DNA from 2 places in the Sulfitobacter sp. PS-8MA genome. Region 1 is predicted to be linked to the other one. Evidence: riboswitches for the same ligand, from Rfam matches in the RefSeq annotation. Region 1 holds a riboswitch; the other holds the start of a gene.
What was found. A riboswitch is a leader RNA that binds a small molecule or an ion and turns the genes downstream of it on or off. The one in region 1 is predicted to bind cobalamin.

Region 1 (7,243 bases):
GGGATTTCGCCTGTAGATGCTCGTTCTCCGCCGACCAGCGGAATGCCTCGTCGACTTCAGAGGTCGAACATAGGGTCGAGAACACCGAAGAATAGCTCCGCGCATGTACCGCCTCCATAAAGGCAATGTTGCTCAGCACCGCTTCCTCATGCGGGGTGACCGCATCGGGCATCAGGGCCGGGGCGCCGATGCCGTTCTGGATCGTGTCCAAGAGGGTCAGCCCGGTGAAGACGCGGATGGTCAACTGCCGCTCTTCGTCGGTAAGCTGCGACCAGCTTTGCACGTCATTGGACAGCGGCACTTTTTCGGGCAGCCAGAAGTTCACCGTGAGACGATTCCAGACATCGAGGTCGATGTCATCCTCAATGCGGTTCCAGTTGACGGCGCGCGGGACGGGGCGGGGGGAGATGAAATCTTTCATGGCAAACCTCAAAGCGAACAGGAAACACAGCCCTGCACTTCGGTCCCCGAAAGGGCCTCTTGGCGCAGGCGGATGTAATAGATGGTCTTGATGCCCTTCTTCCAGGCGTAGATCTGGGCGCGATTGATGTCGCGGGTGCTGGCATCGGCGGGGAAGAACAGGGTGAGCGAGAGCCCTTGATCGACATGCTGCGTCGCGGCCGCATAGGTGTCGATGATCGCTTCGGGGCCAATCTCATAGGCGTCGCGGTAGAATTCGAGATTGTCGTTCGTCATATAGGGCGCGGGGTAGTAGACCCGGCCGATCTTGCCTTCCTTGCGGATCTCGACCTTGGCCGTGATCGGGTGGATCGAGGAGGTGGAATTGTTGATATAGCTGATCGAGCCGGTGGGCGGCACCGCCTGCAGGTTGCGGTTGTAGAGCCCGCTTTGCATCACCCTGTCGCGCAGCGCCGCCCAGTCTTCGCGCCGGGGCAGGTCGATGCCCGCTTGGGCAAAGAGGTCTTGCACGCGGTCGGTCTCGGGCAACCAGTCGCGGGTGACGTATTTCTCAAAGAAACTGCCGTCGGCATAGGTCGATTGTTCAAAACCTCTGAACCTCTGCCCGCGTTCCTCTGCCAGCGCGTTGGACGCGGTGAGCGCGTGGAACAGCACCGTGCAGAAGTAGATATTGGTAAAATCGATCCCTTCGGCACTGCCGTAGTGAATGTGCTCGCGGGCCAGATAGCCGTGCAGGTTCATCTGCCCCAAGCCGATGGCATGGCCGTCGTCATTGCCCTTGCGGATCGACGGCACACTGTCGATCGCTGACATTTCGGAGACGGCATTCAGCGCACGAATCGCGGTGGTGACCGTCGCGCCAAGATCACCGCCATCCATGCTGCGGGCGATGTTCATACTGCCCAGATTGCAGGAAATATCGCTGCCCATCAGGGCATAGCTCAGGTCGTCGTTGAACTGCGATGCCTCATTCACCTGCAGGATTTCCGAGCAGAGGTTCGACATGGCAATACGCCCCGCGATCGGGTTGGCCGCGTTCACCGTGTCCTCGAACATGATATAGGGATAGCCGCTTTCGAACTGAATCTCGGCAAGGGTCTGGAAGAAGGCCCGCGCGTTGATCTTGGACTTTCGGATCCGCGGGTCATCGACCATCTCGGCGTATTTCTCGGTGACGGAGATGTCAGAGAAGGCGCAGCCATAGACCTTTTCCACGTCATGTGGCGAGAACAGATACATATCCTCGTTCTTCTTGGCCAATTCAAAAGTCACATCGGGAATGACGACGCCGAGCGAGAGCGTCTTGATCCGGATCTTCTCATCCGCATTCTCGCGTTTGGTGTCGAGAAAGCGCAGGATGTCGGGGTGATGCGCGTTGAGATAGACCGCGCCCGCGCCCTGCCGCGCGCCAAGCTGATTGGCGTAGCTAAAGGAATCCTCCAGCAGCTTCATCACCGGGATCACGCCCGACGACTGGTTCTCGATCCCCTTGATCGGCGCGCCATGCTCGCGGATGTTGGTCAGCATCAAGGCCACCCCGCCGCCGCGTTTGGACAGTTGCAGAGCCGAGTTGATGCCGCGCCCGATGCTTTCCATATTGTCCTCAAGCCGCAGCAGGAAACAGGAGACGAACTCCCCGCGGGCCTGCTTGCCGGCATTGAGGAAGGTCGGGGTCGCAGGCTGGAACCGCCCCTCGATGATCTCGCGCATCAGCTGCATGGCCAGATCCGCATCGCCCCGCGCCAAGGTCAGCGCGTTCATCACCACCCGGTCCTCATAGCGTTCCAGATAACGCTGCCCATCGCGGGTTTTCAGCGTGTAGGAGGTGTAATATTTGAATGCGCCCAGAAAGCTGGGGAAGCGGAACTTCAGCGCAAAGGCGGCGTCCCAGATGGCATGCAGATCGCTGCGCTCATATTGCGCCAGCACCTGCGGCTCGTAATAGCCCTCATCCACAAGGTAGCGCAGCTTTTCGTCGAGCGAGTGAAAGAAGACCGTGTTGCGGTTCACATGTTGCAGGAAATACTGCCGCGCGGCCATCCGGTCGGCTTCGAACTGGATGCGCCCCGCGTCATCATAGAGGTTCAGCATCGCGTTCAACGCGTGGTAATCAAGATCGGCGCTTAGGCTTGCATCAAGCATGTCGTGTCCTTTTGAGCGGCGGCGAACCGGGCGAGGCCGGAACGGATGTGGGTAAGATCGGTGTCGGTTCCGGCCAGTTCGAACCGGTAGAGCAGGGGCACCGCGCATTTCGCGGCGATGACCTCTCCGGCGCGGGCGAAATTCCTGCCGAAGTTGCGGTTGCCCCCGGCGATCACCCCGCGCAGCAGGGCGCGGTTTGCGGGGGCGTTCAGAAAGCGGATCACCTGTTTCGGCACGGCGTGACGGCCCATCCCATCGGCATAGGTGGGACAGACCAAAACGAAGGGGGCGCTGACCTGCGGCTGAGCCGCGCTGATGCGCAGCGGCAGCCTTATGGCCGGCAGGCCCAGTCGGGCAATCATGCGCGCGGTATTGCCCGACCCGCCCGAGAAATAGACAAGCTGCATCGGTCTGACCCGGTTCAGGACAGGCGGCTGATCATATCGGGGCGAAACCCGGCCCAGTGATCATCGCCCGAGATCACCACAGGTGCCTGGCGATAGCCCAGAGCCTGAACCCGGTCCATCGCGGCGGCATCCTGGGTCAAATCGACAAGGTCATAAGCCAGCCCGCGCGCGTCGAGCGCGCGGACGGTGGCGGTGCATTGAACGCAAGCCGGTTTGGAATAAACGGTGATGGTCATGTGATACTTCCCAATGTTCTGGCGCACGGCAGGACAGGGACACGAAACACGACGGCGCGCGAGATCGCACCGGGCATCACGCGCCCGGGGCCCTCCGCCCGCGGTCGTCGTTTTCGGTGCTCTGGCAGGTCTCCTGGCTCACGGCTCAAACGCCTCGGCCCGCCTTCCCAGTGCTGCTGCACCAGTGGTTTCGGGCCTCGGCTTGCCGCTCACAGTTGCGGGGGCAGCGCCGGGATTTCACCGGCTTCCCTATTCGCCTGCGACGCAAATCGCAGACACCAAAGCAACATCATGTAGAGTGCATTGGCGGCGGGCTGTCAATATCTAGATAAGGTGGGCGGGCGCCCGTGTTTTGCCTGAGACAGCAGGGCAGGGGCTTTGGGGGCAGATTTTTTGATGACCAGCGCCCCGTTCAAGCGGCATGGCACCGGCCCCTCTGTGCGGGAATCGGTCTGCTGTCAGACCTTGCGGCTATTGCCACGCCGGATAGCATCGACGCTCCACGGGCCGGGGCCAGCGAAGAGCAGATAGAGGAACACGAAACAGAACAGGATCGCCCCGGCCCCGTCATTTATGGAGGGAAAGAAGCTGCGGGGCGCATGGGCGATGAAATAGGCGGCGGCCATCGTGCCGGACGCGAGAAAGGCCGCGGGGCGGGTGAACAGCCCCAAGGCGATCAGCGCCCCGGTGACCAGTTCAATCAGGCCCGCGTTCCAAGACATCGAGAAGATTTCAGGCGTGCGGCCTGCGGGAAAGCCAAGGATCTTTTCCGAGCCGTAGCACAGGAAGGTCAATCCGGCAGCGATACGAAGGACGCTCCGCATCCGCGGTGCCCAGATGGTTTCAAGGTCTTGGAGGGTCATCTCGATCTCCTTTTTCATGGGTCGAACAGCGGGCCTATGTGAAGACCGGAAGGGCAGAAGTGCCCCTGCCGGTGCGGTAGCCCAGACTTGGCATCGGGGCGCAACATAGGGCCGGGCCAGCCTGTGCGAAATAGAGATAAATGGGCATTCACTATTGCACTGGCGGCAATAACGGACTGACCCGGACATAGAGATCAGCCCGCTTCTGGCAGGCTGCGACAGCCTCGCACTCCACATCCGTCTGGCATCTTCGGTGGAGAGCGGCGGCGGCCCCTCGCCGACCTAGACAGCTGCCGCTGCCTGACCCTGCTCCGCACGCCTGCCCTGCCGCCAAAGCCGCAGCAGGTGGCCGACGATCACCAGGTTCAACAGGCCCGCAGCACCGGCGACCGCATAGGAGGCGGTATAACTGCCGGTGAGGTCGTAAAGCACCCCGGCCTGATAGCCGCCGATCGCATGGCCGAACCAGCCGAACATGGTGACGATGCCAAACGCCAGACCCCGGTTGGAAGGCGCCACAAGCGCGCGGATGGCGGCAAGGACCCCGGTCATGACCCCTGCGTAGCCGAAGCCGTAGATCACAGCGTAGATATAGAAAACCGGCAATGTCTCGATCAGGACAAAGCCAAAGACCAGCGCGGTCATCCAGGCGGTCGCTGTCATATAGGCGGGCAGGGCGCCGATCACATCGGCCAATTTGCCAAAGGCCAGACGTCCGATGATCGCCACCAGAAGCATCACGAAAATCACGCTGCCGGCTTGATCCGGCGCAAAGCCACGGTCCTGGATCAGCGGCACAAGATGCATCAGCGGGACCGCCATACAGGTGCAGCACAGGATGATCCCGGCGCTGAGATGGGTGATGACCACATTGCTCGGGAGGTAGGTCTCTGACGGGGTCTGGGCCCCCCCTTCGGCGGTGGTAGCGACCGGCGGCGGCTGGCGCAAAAGAAAGCTGAGCGGCACCAGCGTGACCAATATGAACACCCCCGTCGCGGCGAAAGCGCCGTCGATGCCAAGCGATGTGATCAACATGGATGACACGAATGGCACGCCGCCTTGGCCCAAAGCCTGCCCCGCCGAGGCAATGCCGATTGCCACCCCGGCGCCCACGGCGAACCAATTGCCCACGGCCGCCATGATCGGCGGGAAAATGGCGCCCGCGCCCAGAAACCCGGCGACGAAGAACAGCAGATAGAATTGCCAAAGCGCGGTGAGCGTAGAGGCCAGCAGATAGCATAGCCCCAGCATGACCGAGCCAAAGAGCACCACAGGCCGCGTGCCATGACGGTCGGCCAAGGGCCCCATGATCAAGCCGCCAAAGGATAGGCCCAGAATGCCGAAAAGATTGATCAGCGTCGTGTCGCCCCGGCCCCAGCCAAAGGCGTCATTCATCGGCACGATAAAGGCCGACATGCCGTTTACAATCGCCCCCATGGCAACAGCGAGGATGAAGGCCGCGGCGGTCACGATGACCCAGCGGTAGGCAGGTTGAGAAAGGGCGGTATTCATAGCAGGTGGGCCTTGGCTGGAAATTCTATCGGGTGGCAGGGTTGTCAGTGGTGTCCTATGTGCCGCGATTTGCAATGGGCCTGCAGGGGCGGGCGGCAGCGCGCAGTATCGGGTGCAGATCCTCCCCCTATGCACGCCCGGCGGCGGCAAAGGCTGCGGCAACAGCGTCAAGAAAGAACCGCGCTTCGTTCTCTTGTAGCACAAGCGGCGGGCGGATTTTCAGAATATTGGCGCCCGGACCTGTCGCGCTGATCAACACGCCATTGTTGCGCAGATGGTTGACCACGAAAGAGGCGCAATGCGCGTCGGGCTGGAGCGTCTCGCGCGATGTCACACATTCCACCGCCCAGAACAGCCCGGTGCCGCGGATATCGCCGATCGCCGGGTGTTTTGCGGCGATCTCCTCCAGCCCCGCTTTCAGAAAGGCGCCCATCTTTTGCGCATGGGGTTGAAGACCGTCGCCCTCGATCACATCCAGCACCGCCATGCCCGCCGCTGCCGCCACCGGGTTGCCGCCGAAGGTGTTGAAATAACGTGCCTTCTCGCCAAACTCCTTGACCAGCTCAGGCCGCATCGCGGCGCCCGCCACCGGAAAGCCGTTGCCCATGGGTTTGCCCATCGTGACAATGTCCGGCACCAGCCCGTGGCGCTGAAAGCCCCAGAAGGTCTCTCCGGTCCGGGCAAATCCCGCTTGGACCTCATCGGCAATGAACAGACCGCCTTCGGCACGGATCAGATCAACTGCGGGCTGCAGGAACCCTGCCGGATCGGGGTGCAGCCCGTCGCTGGAAAAGAGCGTATCGACGATAAAGGCGGCGGGTTCTATACCCTCGGCCCGCATCTGCGCAATGGCGCGGGCCAGATCAGCAGCAAGCCTTGCCCCCTGGTCAGCGGCAGGAATGCGCAGGCCATCGGGCGCGTCGATCAGCCGGACGCGAGAGCCGCGCGGTGTGTATTCGCCAAGCGAGGGCGATATCTCGGCCACCGCTTCGGTCAGCCCGTGATAGGCAAGCCGGGTAACGATCACACCCTGCCGCCCGGTATAGCTGCGGGCGATGCGCAGGGCGATGTCATTGGCCTCAGACCCGGTGCAGGTGAACATCGCATGGCCAAGGGCGTCGGGCATCGTGTCGAGCAGCCGTTCGGCATAGGCCACCACGGCTTCGTGCAGATAGCGGGTATGGGTGTTCAACACGCCCAGTTGCGCGGTGATGGCCTGCACCACATGGGGGTGGCAATGGCCGACCGAGGCGACGTTGTTATAGGCGTCCAGATACTTACGCCCGTCCTTGTCCCAGAGCCAGACCCCTTCGCCGCGCTGGATATGCAGTGGCTTTTCATAAAACAGGCGATACGCCGGGCCGAGCGCTTTGGCACGACGGTCAATCAGCGCTTTGTCTTCCGGGTCCAGCGCCGTGCTGCGGGTGGTGTCATAAGCGTTGATCATGCTCATCGGTCATTCCTTCTGCGCGGCATTCTGCAGGGCGCTGCGTACCGCCCTGTCACCAAGACTGTTCAGGGCGGCCAGCCCGCGCTGGGCGGCGGCGGCATTGCGCAGGATATAGGCCGCATTGTCGCGGTAGCGCTCTGCGCGGGTGGCGCCGATCGCCAATGTGGTGGCATGGCGCAGACGGATCAGCAAAGGCAGCAGGGCGATTTCCTC
Region 2 (7,243 bases), on a different contig from region 1:
CGCCCGCACACCGTTTCTCAAGGCCCGACAGGGCCCCGGCCCCTTTACGCCGGTTGACCTCGCCGTGCAGGCCGGTCGTCCGCTCCTTGCCCGTCAGAGTTTTGAGCGCACCGCCTTTGATCTGGTGATCCTGGGCTGCGTCAATGTGATCGCGGATGAGATGAACCCCGCCCGTGTCGCGGCGTTGCGTCTGGGCATGGGGGCGCAAATGGTCGCCTTTACCATGCAGATCAACTGCGGTTCCGGCATGCAGAGCATCGACACCGCCTACCGCTATATCCGCGATGGCAGCCACCAGATGATCCTCGCCGGAGGGGCCGAAGCCCTCAGCCACGCGCCTTTGGTGCTGCGGCAATCGGCGGTGGAATGGTTCGGGCGGATGAATGCCTCGAAAAACCCCTTGGAGATGTTGCGCGCCATGGGCGGGCTGCGGCCCGAGTTCTTCAAACCCGTGATCGGACTGGAGCGTGGCCTGACCGATCCGATCACGGAGCTGAACATGGGCCAAACCGCCGAAGTGCTGGCGCATCGTTTCGGCATCACCCGCGAAAGCGCCGATACCTATGCGATGGAAAGCCATCACCGTCTGGCCGCCGCGCAGAAGGAGGGGCGTCTTGCCGATGAGGTCATGCCCGCCTTTGACCGGGACGGGACAGTCTATGACCATGACGATGGGGTGCGGCCAGACAGTGACATGGAGAGCCTCGCCAAGCTGAACCCCGTCTTCGAAAAACCGCATGGCAAGGTCACAGCGGGCAATTCCAGTCAGATCACCGATGGGGCGAGCTGGGTGATCGTGGCCTCCGAACGCGCGGTCGAGGCGCATGGGCTGACGCCGCTGGCAGAGATCACCGATAGTGAATGGGCCGCCCTTGATCCCGCGATCATGGGGCTGGGGCCGGTGCTCTCGGCCACGCCTATTGCCCAGCGGCATGGGTTTGGCCCGGGGGACATTGATCTTTGGGAGTTGAACGAGGCTTTTGCCGCGCAGGTCTTGTCTTGCACCGCCGCTTGGGAAGACGCGGATTTCTGCCGCGAGGTGCTGGGCTATGACGCGGCCTTCGGGCGGATTGACCGGGATCGGCTCAACGTCGACGGCGGGGCGATTTCGCTGGGCCATCCGGTGGGCACCAGCGGCAACCGGATCGTGCTGCATCTCGCCAATGCAATGAAGGACCGCGGCGCCAAACGCGGGATCGCCACGGAATGTATCGGTGGCGGCCTTGGCGGGGCGATGTTGTTGGAGGCCATAGAATGACTGGGCATGTTCTGAAACATCTGGGCGAGACCAAGCTTGAACTCGGTCCCTTGGGCGGGCGCGAGGGTAATTGGCGCAGCGGTCGGGACGCCGCCGGGGTTCTGTGGCTGGCACTGGACAAGGCTGACAGTGGCACCAACACGATCTCGGGCGATGTGTTGCGCGAGTTGGAGACCCATGTGACCGCCGCCGAAGCGGAGCTGCCCCGCGCGGTTGTGCTGCGCTCTGCCAAAACCGGCGGTTTTGCCGCGGGCGCCGATATCACCTCCTTTGACCGCATGGGCGATGAAGGCGCTGCCGATCTGTTGATGCAGGGCCATGCGGTTCTGGACCGTTTGGAAAAGCTGGCCTGTCCGACCATTTGCGTGGTTCACGGCGCCGCCCTCGGCGCGGGGTTCGAACTGGCACTGGCCTGCGACGCGCGAGTCGCGGTGCCGGGGGCGTCCTTTGGCTTTCCCGAGGTGAAGCTGGGCCTGCACCCCGGTCTGGGCGGCACCTTTCGCCTGCCCGCGCTGATTGATCCGACCGAAGCGATGACGATGATGCTGACCGGCAAGACCGTTCACACCGACCGCGCGCGCTCTCTGGGCATTGTCGACGCGGTGGTTGAGGAACGCCATGTCGCAGCGGCGGTCCATGCTTTGGTTGAAAAGGGCATTGAGCGGCATGAACCGGGGCTGAAGGCCCGTGCGCTTGGCTTTGAACAGGCGCGCACGATGATGGCCCGCCAGATGCGCAGCCGGACCGAGCAGAAGGCCCCGGCGGAGCACTACCCCGCCCCCCATGCGCTGATTGAGCTATGGGAGGAACATGGCACCGACCGGGCCACCATGCAGCGCGGCGAAGTTGTTTCTTTCGCCAATCTGCTGAAAACCCCCAGTTCGAAAAACCTGCGGCGGGTGTTCTTCCTGCAGCAAACGCTCAAAGAAACCGGGCGGGGCACCGATGGGATCGCGCATGTGCATGTGATCGGGGCTGGGGCAATGGGTGCCGACATCGCAGCCGTGGCGGCGATCAAAGGCAAGACGGTGACGCTTGGCGATCTGTCCTTGGATACGCTTGGGCAGGCCGTGAAACAGGCCGAGACGCTCTGTCATGACAAACACCTCAGCCCCGCGGAGACGCGTGATGCGCTGGACCGTCTGATGCCGGACCCGCGCGGCTATGGCATTGCCCGCGCTGATCTGGTGATCGAAGCAGCGCCCGAGCAGAGCGAGGTAAAGGAAAAGATCTATGCCGAGCTTGGCAACCGGATGAAACCTGACGCGATTCTGGCGACGAATACATCGAGCCTTTCTCTGGACAAGCTCGCCGAGGCCGCGCCGGACAAGGTGCGATTCGCGGGGCTGCATTTCTTCAACCCGGTCGGGCGGGTCGATCTTGTCGAAGTCGTTCGGGGCGCGCGAACCAATGCCGAGACGGTCGACCGGTTGGCGGCCTTTTGTGGGGCCATTGGCAAGCTCCCCGCGCTGGTCAGCGACCACCCCGGCTTTGTCGTGAACCGTATTCTCACCCCCTATCTGATGGAGGCGATGGTGCTCTTGGACGAAGGGGTTTCGAAAGAGGAGATCGACAGCGCGGCGCGGCAGTTTGGGATGCCGATGGGGCCGGTGACACTGGCCGATCAGGTCGGTCTGGACGTCGGGTTGAAAGTCGCCGAAAGCCTGCACGACAGGCTCGACACGCCGCTGCCCGACATCACCAGTGATCTGCGCGATAAGGTTGCGGCGGGTCATCTGGGGCGCAAGACCGGGCGCGGCTTCTATGACTGGTCAGAAGGTGCGCCACAGGGGCAAAGTGACATGCGCCCCCCCCCCGACCTCACCGATCGGCTGATCCTGCCCATGCTCAACGCCGCGGTCGAGGTGCTGCGTGCAGATGTAGCCTCTGACGCGGATGCGATTGATGCCGCGATGATCTTTGCCACCGGATGGGCGCCGTTCCGCGGCGGGCCGCTGCACTATGCCCGGGCCCGGGGGGCCAAGGCCGTGACCGACCGCCTGCGCGAATTGGCCGAGGCGCATGGGCCGCGCTTTACCCCCGACGACGGCTGGCAGGGGTTTGGCTAGGCGCGCGCCTGCCACTCCATGCACGCCCCATCAATCAGACCCGAGAGGGGCTGACCGAATTACAATACTCGAAGCGGACATTTGCAAAGCGCGTCATTTCAGATTGGCACGCCCCGCTCTCGGGGCTAGTTTGGGGCCCAATCAAGCGAAATCTCGCATATAAATCGAGCACTTCCGAGGCACCTATGACCGCACTCCACAAAACGTTGGCGAGCTTTGATGAACCATTGCGCCAGCTCTATCTCCTTGCCGTCGCGCCGGACCTGTCGCTGGACGACAAGGTGGCCAAGCTGCTCGCCTTGGGGACGGAAGGTCTTGGGCTCGATCTTGGCATTGTCAGTCAGGTGGATCGGCCGGTTTACCGGTGTCTCTACGTCGATGGACCCGAAGGGGCGCCTGCGCCGGGGACCACCTTTGACGTCTCCGACACCTATTGTCTGCACACGCTGGCAAACGACAAGGTCACGGCCTTTTACCACGCCGGAGAGGAGATCGCCTCGCATCCCTGCTATCAGAATTTCGGGCTGGAAAGCTATATCGGGGCGCCCTTGTTCTGCGGCGACACGCCTTTCGGCACGCTGAACTTTTCCAGCGCCACGCCCCGTGGCACCCCCTTTACCGAAGGCGAGCAGGAATTTGTCAGCTTTCTGGCCCGCTGGCTCGGCAATGAATTGCAGCATCAGGCCGAGCGTCGCGAGCTCGACGAGCAGCGCGGCCTGTTGAGCGCCATGATCGCCGCCGTGCCCGAGGCCATTGTCATGGCCGATACGAACCGGCAGATTCAGCTGGTAAACCCGGCCGTCGAGACGCTGTTTGGCTATAAGCCGGATCAGCTGATGGGCCGCCAGACCGCGGTGCTCTACGAATCCCTTGCCCGCTATGAACGCGCGGGCGAAGAGCGGTTCAACCCGGATCAGGGCGAGAAAGGCGATGACTATTCGACCTTTTGCCGCCGACTGGACGGGACGACCTTTGAAGGGCTGGTGGCCTCGGCGCCGGTCCAGACCGAGGATGGCGAGCATCTGGGGTTTCTGGGGGTGATCCGTGATGTCACCGAACAGCGCGAATTCGAGCGGGCCAAAGACCAGTTGATCGCCACCGTCAGCCATGAGATGAAAACCCCGCTGACCTCCCTCCAAGGGGCGCTGAGACTGCTTGAAAGCGGCGCCGACGATCTGCCTGAACCCAAGGCCAAGCTCTTGCGCGTGGCGCTGCGCAATGCCCGGGCGATCGAGCAGATGGTGGCGGATATTCTTGATGTGGAACAGCTTCGCGCTCAGGACCAAAGCGGCTTTGCCGAACAGCCCCTCGCGCCGCTGCTGACCCATGCTGCGGAAACATTGGCCCCCTATGCCAAAGAGCGCAAGGTGACGCTCAAGGTCACGGGTGCCGAACACCCCGGCGCGGCGCTGCGGCTTCATGAAGGGCGCGTGCAACGGCTGGTGTCCAATCTTTTGTCCAACGCGATCAAAGCCTCCGACGAAGGCGGGACCGTCGAGCTTGGCGCCCTGCCGGAAGGCACCGGCTTTTGGATCAAGGACGAGGGCGCCGGCCTGCCGCCCGATCTGCAACCGGTTCTCTTTGAGCGGTTTTCACGCGGTTCGAACTATCGGGTCGAAGAGGGGCACGGTCTGGGCATGAGCATTGTCAAAGCCATCGTGGATCAGCATCTGGGCGACATCAGGTTTGAGACCGCCGAAGGCGAAGGCACGACATTCTTTGTCAATTTCCCCGCGCCGGACCTGCAGGAGACCTCCGTCGATATCCGGGCCGCCTCCTGAGGCATCGCGCCCGCGCTTGGCCGGGGGTGCGCCCCCTCCGCCCGCATCCCTCGCCCTGCCCCCGGGTGGGCGAAGAGCGCTTGCAAAACCGCGCCAGACCTGTAGACAAGCCCTGCTTCGGTTCAGGCGGTTCGCCGTCTGATGAAAAGGGAATGTGGTGCGGCCCCCGGCCAACTCCACGACTGCCCCCGCAACTGTAAGCGGTGAGCGAAGCCGGTAAGAACCACTGTCACGCATTCTCGTGATGGGAAGGACCGGCCAAGCCTCGACCCGCAAGTCAGGAGACCTGCCGCAGCATTCACCCTGTCCGGGCGCGAGGGGCGTCGGGGCTGCGGATCTTCCGCTCGTGGTGTTTTCACCGTCTGCGGGGGTTTTGCCCCGAAATGACACGTTACAGTCTCCGGCCCCGCAATGGGCCGATATCGAGGGTATATCATGCTCCGTTTCCACCTGCTGGCCACCGCCGCCGTGCTCCCCTTCCTCCCCACCGCCAGCTCTGCGCAAGACGCCTTTGATCTGGGCGAAGTCGTCCTGTCGGGCAGCCTCAGCCCGGTTGCCGAAGACCGGACCGGGGCAACCGTCGAAGTGCTTGAGGGGGACGACCTTGCAGGCCGCGATACTTCCGTGATCCAGCGCCTTGACCGGCTGCCGGGCATCAGCTCCACCGCCAATGGCGGCCTGGGCGCAAACGCGACCTTGCAGGTGCGCGGCCTGCCGGGGCGCTATGTCGTCGTGCGGGTCAACGGGATCGACATGAACGACCCCTCCGGCACGCAGAACAGTTTCAACTTCGGTTCTCTCACCCCTGCGGGCATCGACCGGATCGAGGTGCTCAAAGGCTCGCAATCCGCGCTTTACGGCTCCGAGGCCATCGGCGGCGTGATCGACATCACCACCTACCGCCCGACCGAACTGGGCTTCTCTGGGCGGGTCAGCGGCGAATACGGCAGCGACAACACCCGCGCCGCAACGCTGAGCCTTGGCTATCTGACCGAACGTGCGGAACTGGCCTATACCTATGGCCGGGTGCTGACCGACGGTTTTTCGGCCCGCGCGGATGACGGCGAAGACGATGGTTTCCGTCAGACAACGCAGACTTTCACCGGGCGCTACAACCTGACCGAAGAGTTCACCATCGGCGCCGCCGTGACCGACCGCAGCGGTGATCTGGAGATCGACCGTTCGTCCACCAACAACAGCGGCGCCACCTCTTTCGAGGAACGCGGCGCGCGGGTCTTTGGCGAGTGGCAGACCGGCACCGTGCTGCATACCTTCGCCTATTCCCATTTCGACATCGACCGCCGCGACCCCAGCGGTTTCACCACCCGCTTTCAGGGCGACCGCGAGCGGCTTTCCTATCTCGGCAGCGCCGCGCTGGCCGGGGATATGACGCTGAACTTCGGGCTGGACCGGACCGAGGAGAGCTTTAACTCCGGCGGCTCCACCGGAGACGAGCGCACGCTTTCCGCCCAGGCCGAACTGCTGATGGCTCCCTTGGACAATGTCGATCTCTCCGCCGCCCTGCGCTACGACGACAACAGCGATTTTGGCAGCAAGGCGACGGGCCGTCTGGCCGCCGTTTGGCGTCCGCAAGACGATCTGGCCTTCCGGGCGGTGCTGGGGACGGGCTTCCGGGCACCGTCGCTCTATGAGCGTTTCAGCTTCTATGGCGATGCCGGGTTGCAGCCCGAAGAAAGCCGCAGCTTCGAGTTGGGGGTCGAGAAAACCTATGGCGATATGGCTTCGGTCAAGGCGACGGTTTTCTACACCGAGATTGATGACCTGATCCAGTTTGACGGCGCCTCGACCGCCTGCGGCAGCGGCTTTGGGTGCTACAACCAAGTCCCCGGCACCTCCAAATCGCGTGGGATCGAGCTCTCAAGCACCTATGCGCTCAGCGCGCGCACCGAGGTCTTTGGCAACTACACCTATACCCACGCCTCCACCAACGGCGAGCGCTTGACCCGCACGCCCAAGCACGATCTGCTGCTGGGTGTGGAAACCGATGTGACCGACCGTTTGCAGGCGACGCTGGATATCCGCCATGTCGGCGACGTGGTGCCAAGCATCTACGCGCCTGCGGACCATAAGGTCGGCACCTACACACTGGTCGGCGCGGGCATGTCCTATGAGGT

Region 2: it holds a riboswitch for cobalamin, as region 1 does, so the genes downstream of both, AB4M76_RS16485 (TonB-dependent receptor plug domain-containing protein) here and nrdH (glutaredoxin-like protein NrdH) in region 1, are expected to answer to the same signal.

Annotation. Positions count from the first base shown of each region.
Region 1 covers NZ_JBFQYJ010000002.1:116,212-123,454, forward strand. Annotated here, with positions in the region: gene nrdF (class 1b ribonucleoside-diphosphate reductase subunit beta) at 1-421, opposite strand, end outside; gene nrdE (class 1b ribonucleoside-diphosphate reductase subunit alpha) at 430-2,562, opposite strand; gene nrdI (class Ib ribonucleoside-diphosphate reductase assembly flavoprotein NrdI) at 2,544-2,969, opposite strand; gene nrdH (glutaredoxin-like protein NrdH) at 2,984-3,205, opposite strand; cobalamin riboswitch at 3,311-3,503, opposite strand; gene AB4M76_RS00700 (DoxX family protein) at 3,664-4,068, opposite strand; gene AB4M76_RS00705 (MFS transporter) at 4,351-5,580, opposite strand; gene AB4M76_RS00710 (aspartate aminotransferase family protein) at 5,708-7,033, opposite strand; gene AB4M76_RS00715 (phosphotransferase) at 7,037-7,243, opposite strand, start outside.
Region 2 covers NZ_JBFQYJ010000007.1:607,252-614,494, reverse strand. Annotated here, with positions in the region: gene AB4M76_RS16500 (acetyl-CoA C-acetyltransferase) at 1-1,258, shown strand, start outside; gene AB4M76_RS16495 (3-hydroxyacyl-CoA dehydrogenase NAD-binding domain-containing protein) at 1,255-3,327, shown strand; gene AB4M76_RS16490 (ATP-binding protein) at 3,513-5,108, shown strand; cobalamin riboswitch at 5,210-5,417, shown strand; gene AB4M76_RS16485 (TonB-dependent receptor plug domain-containing protein) at 5,544-7,243, shown strand, end outside.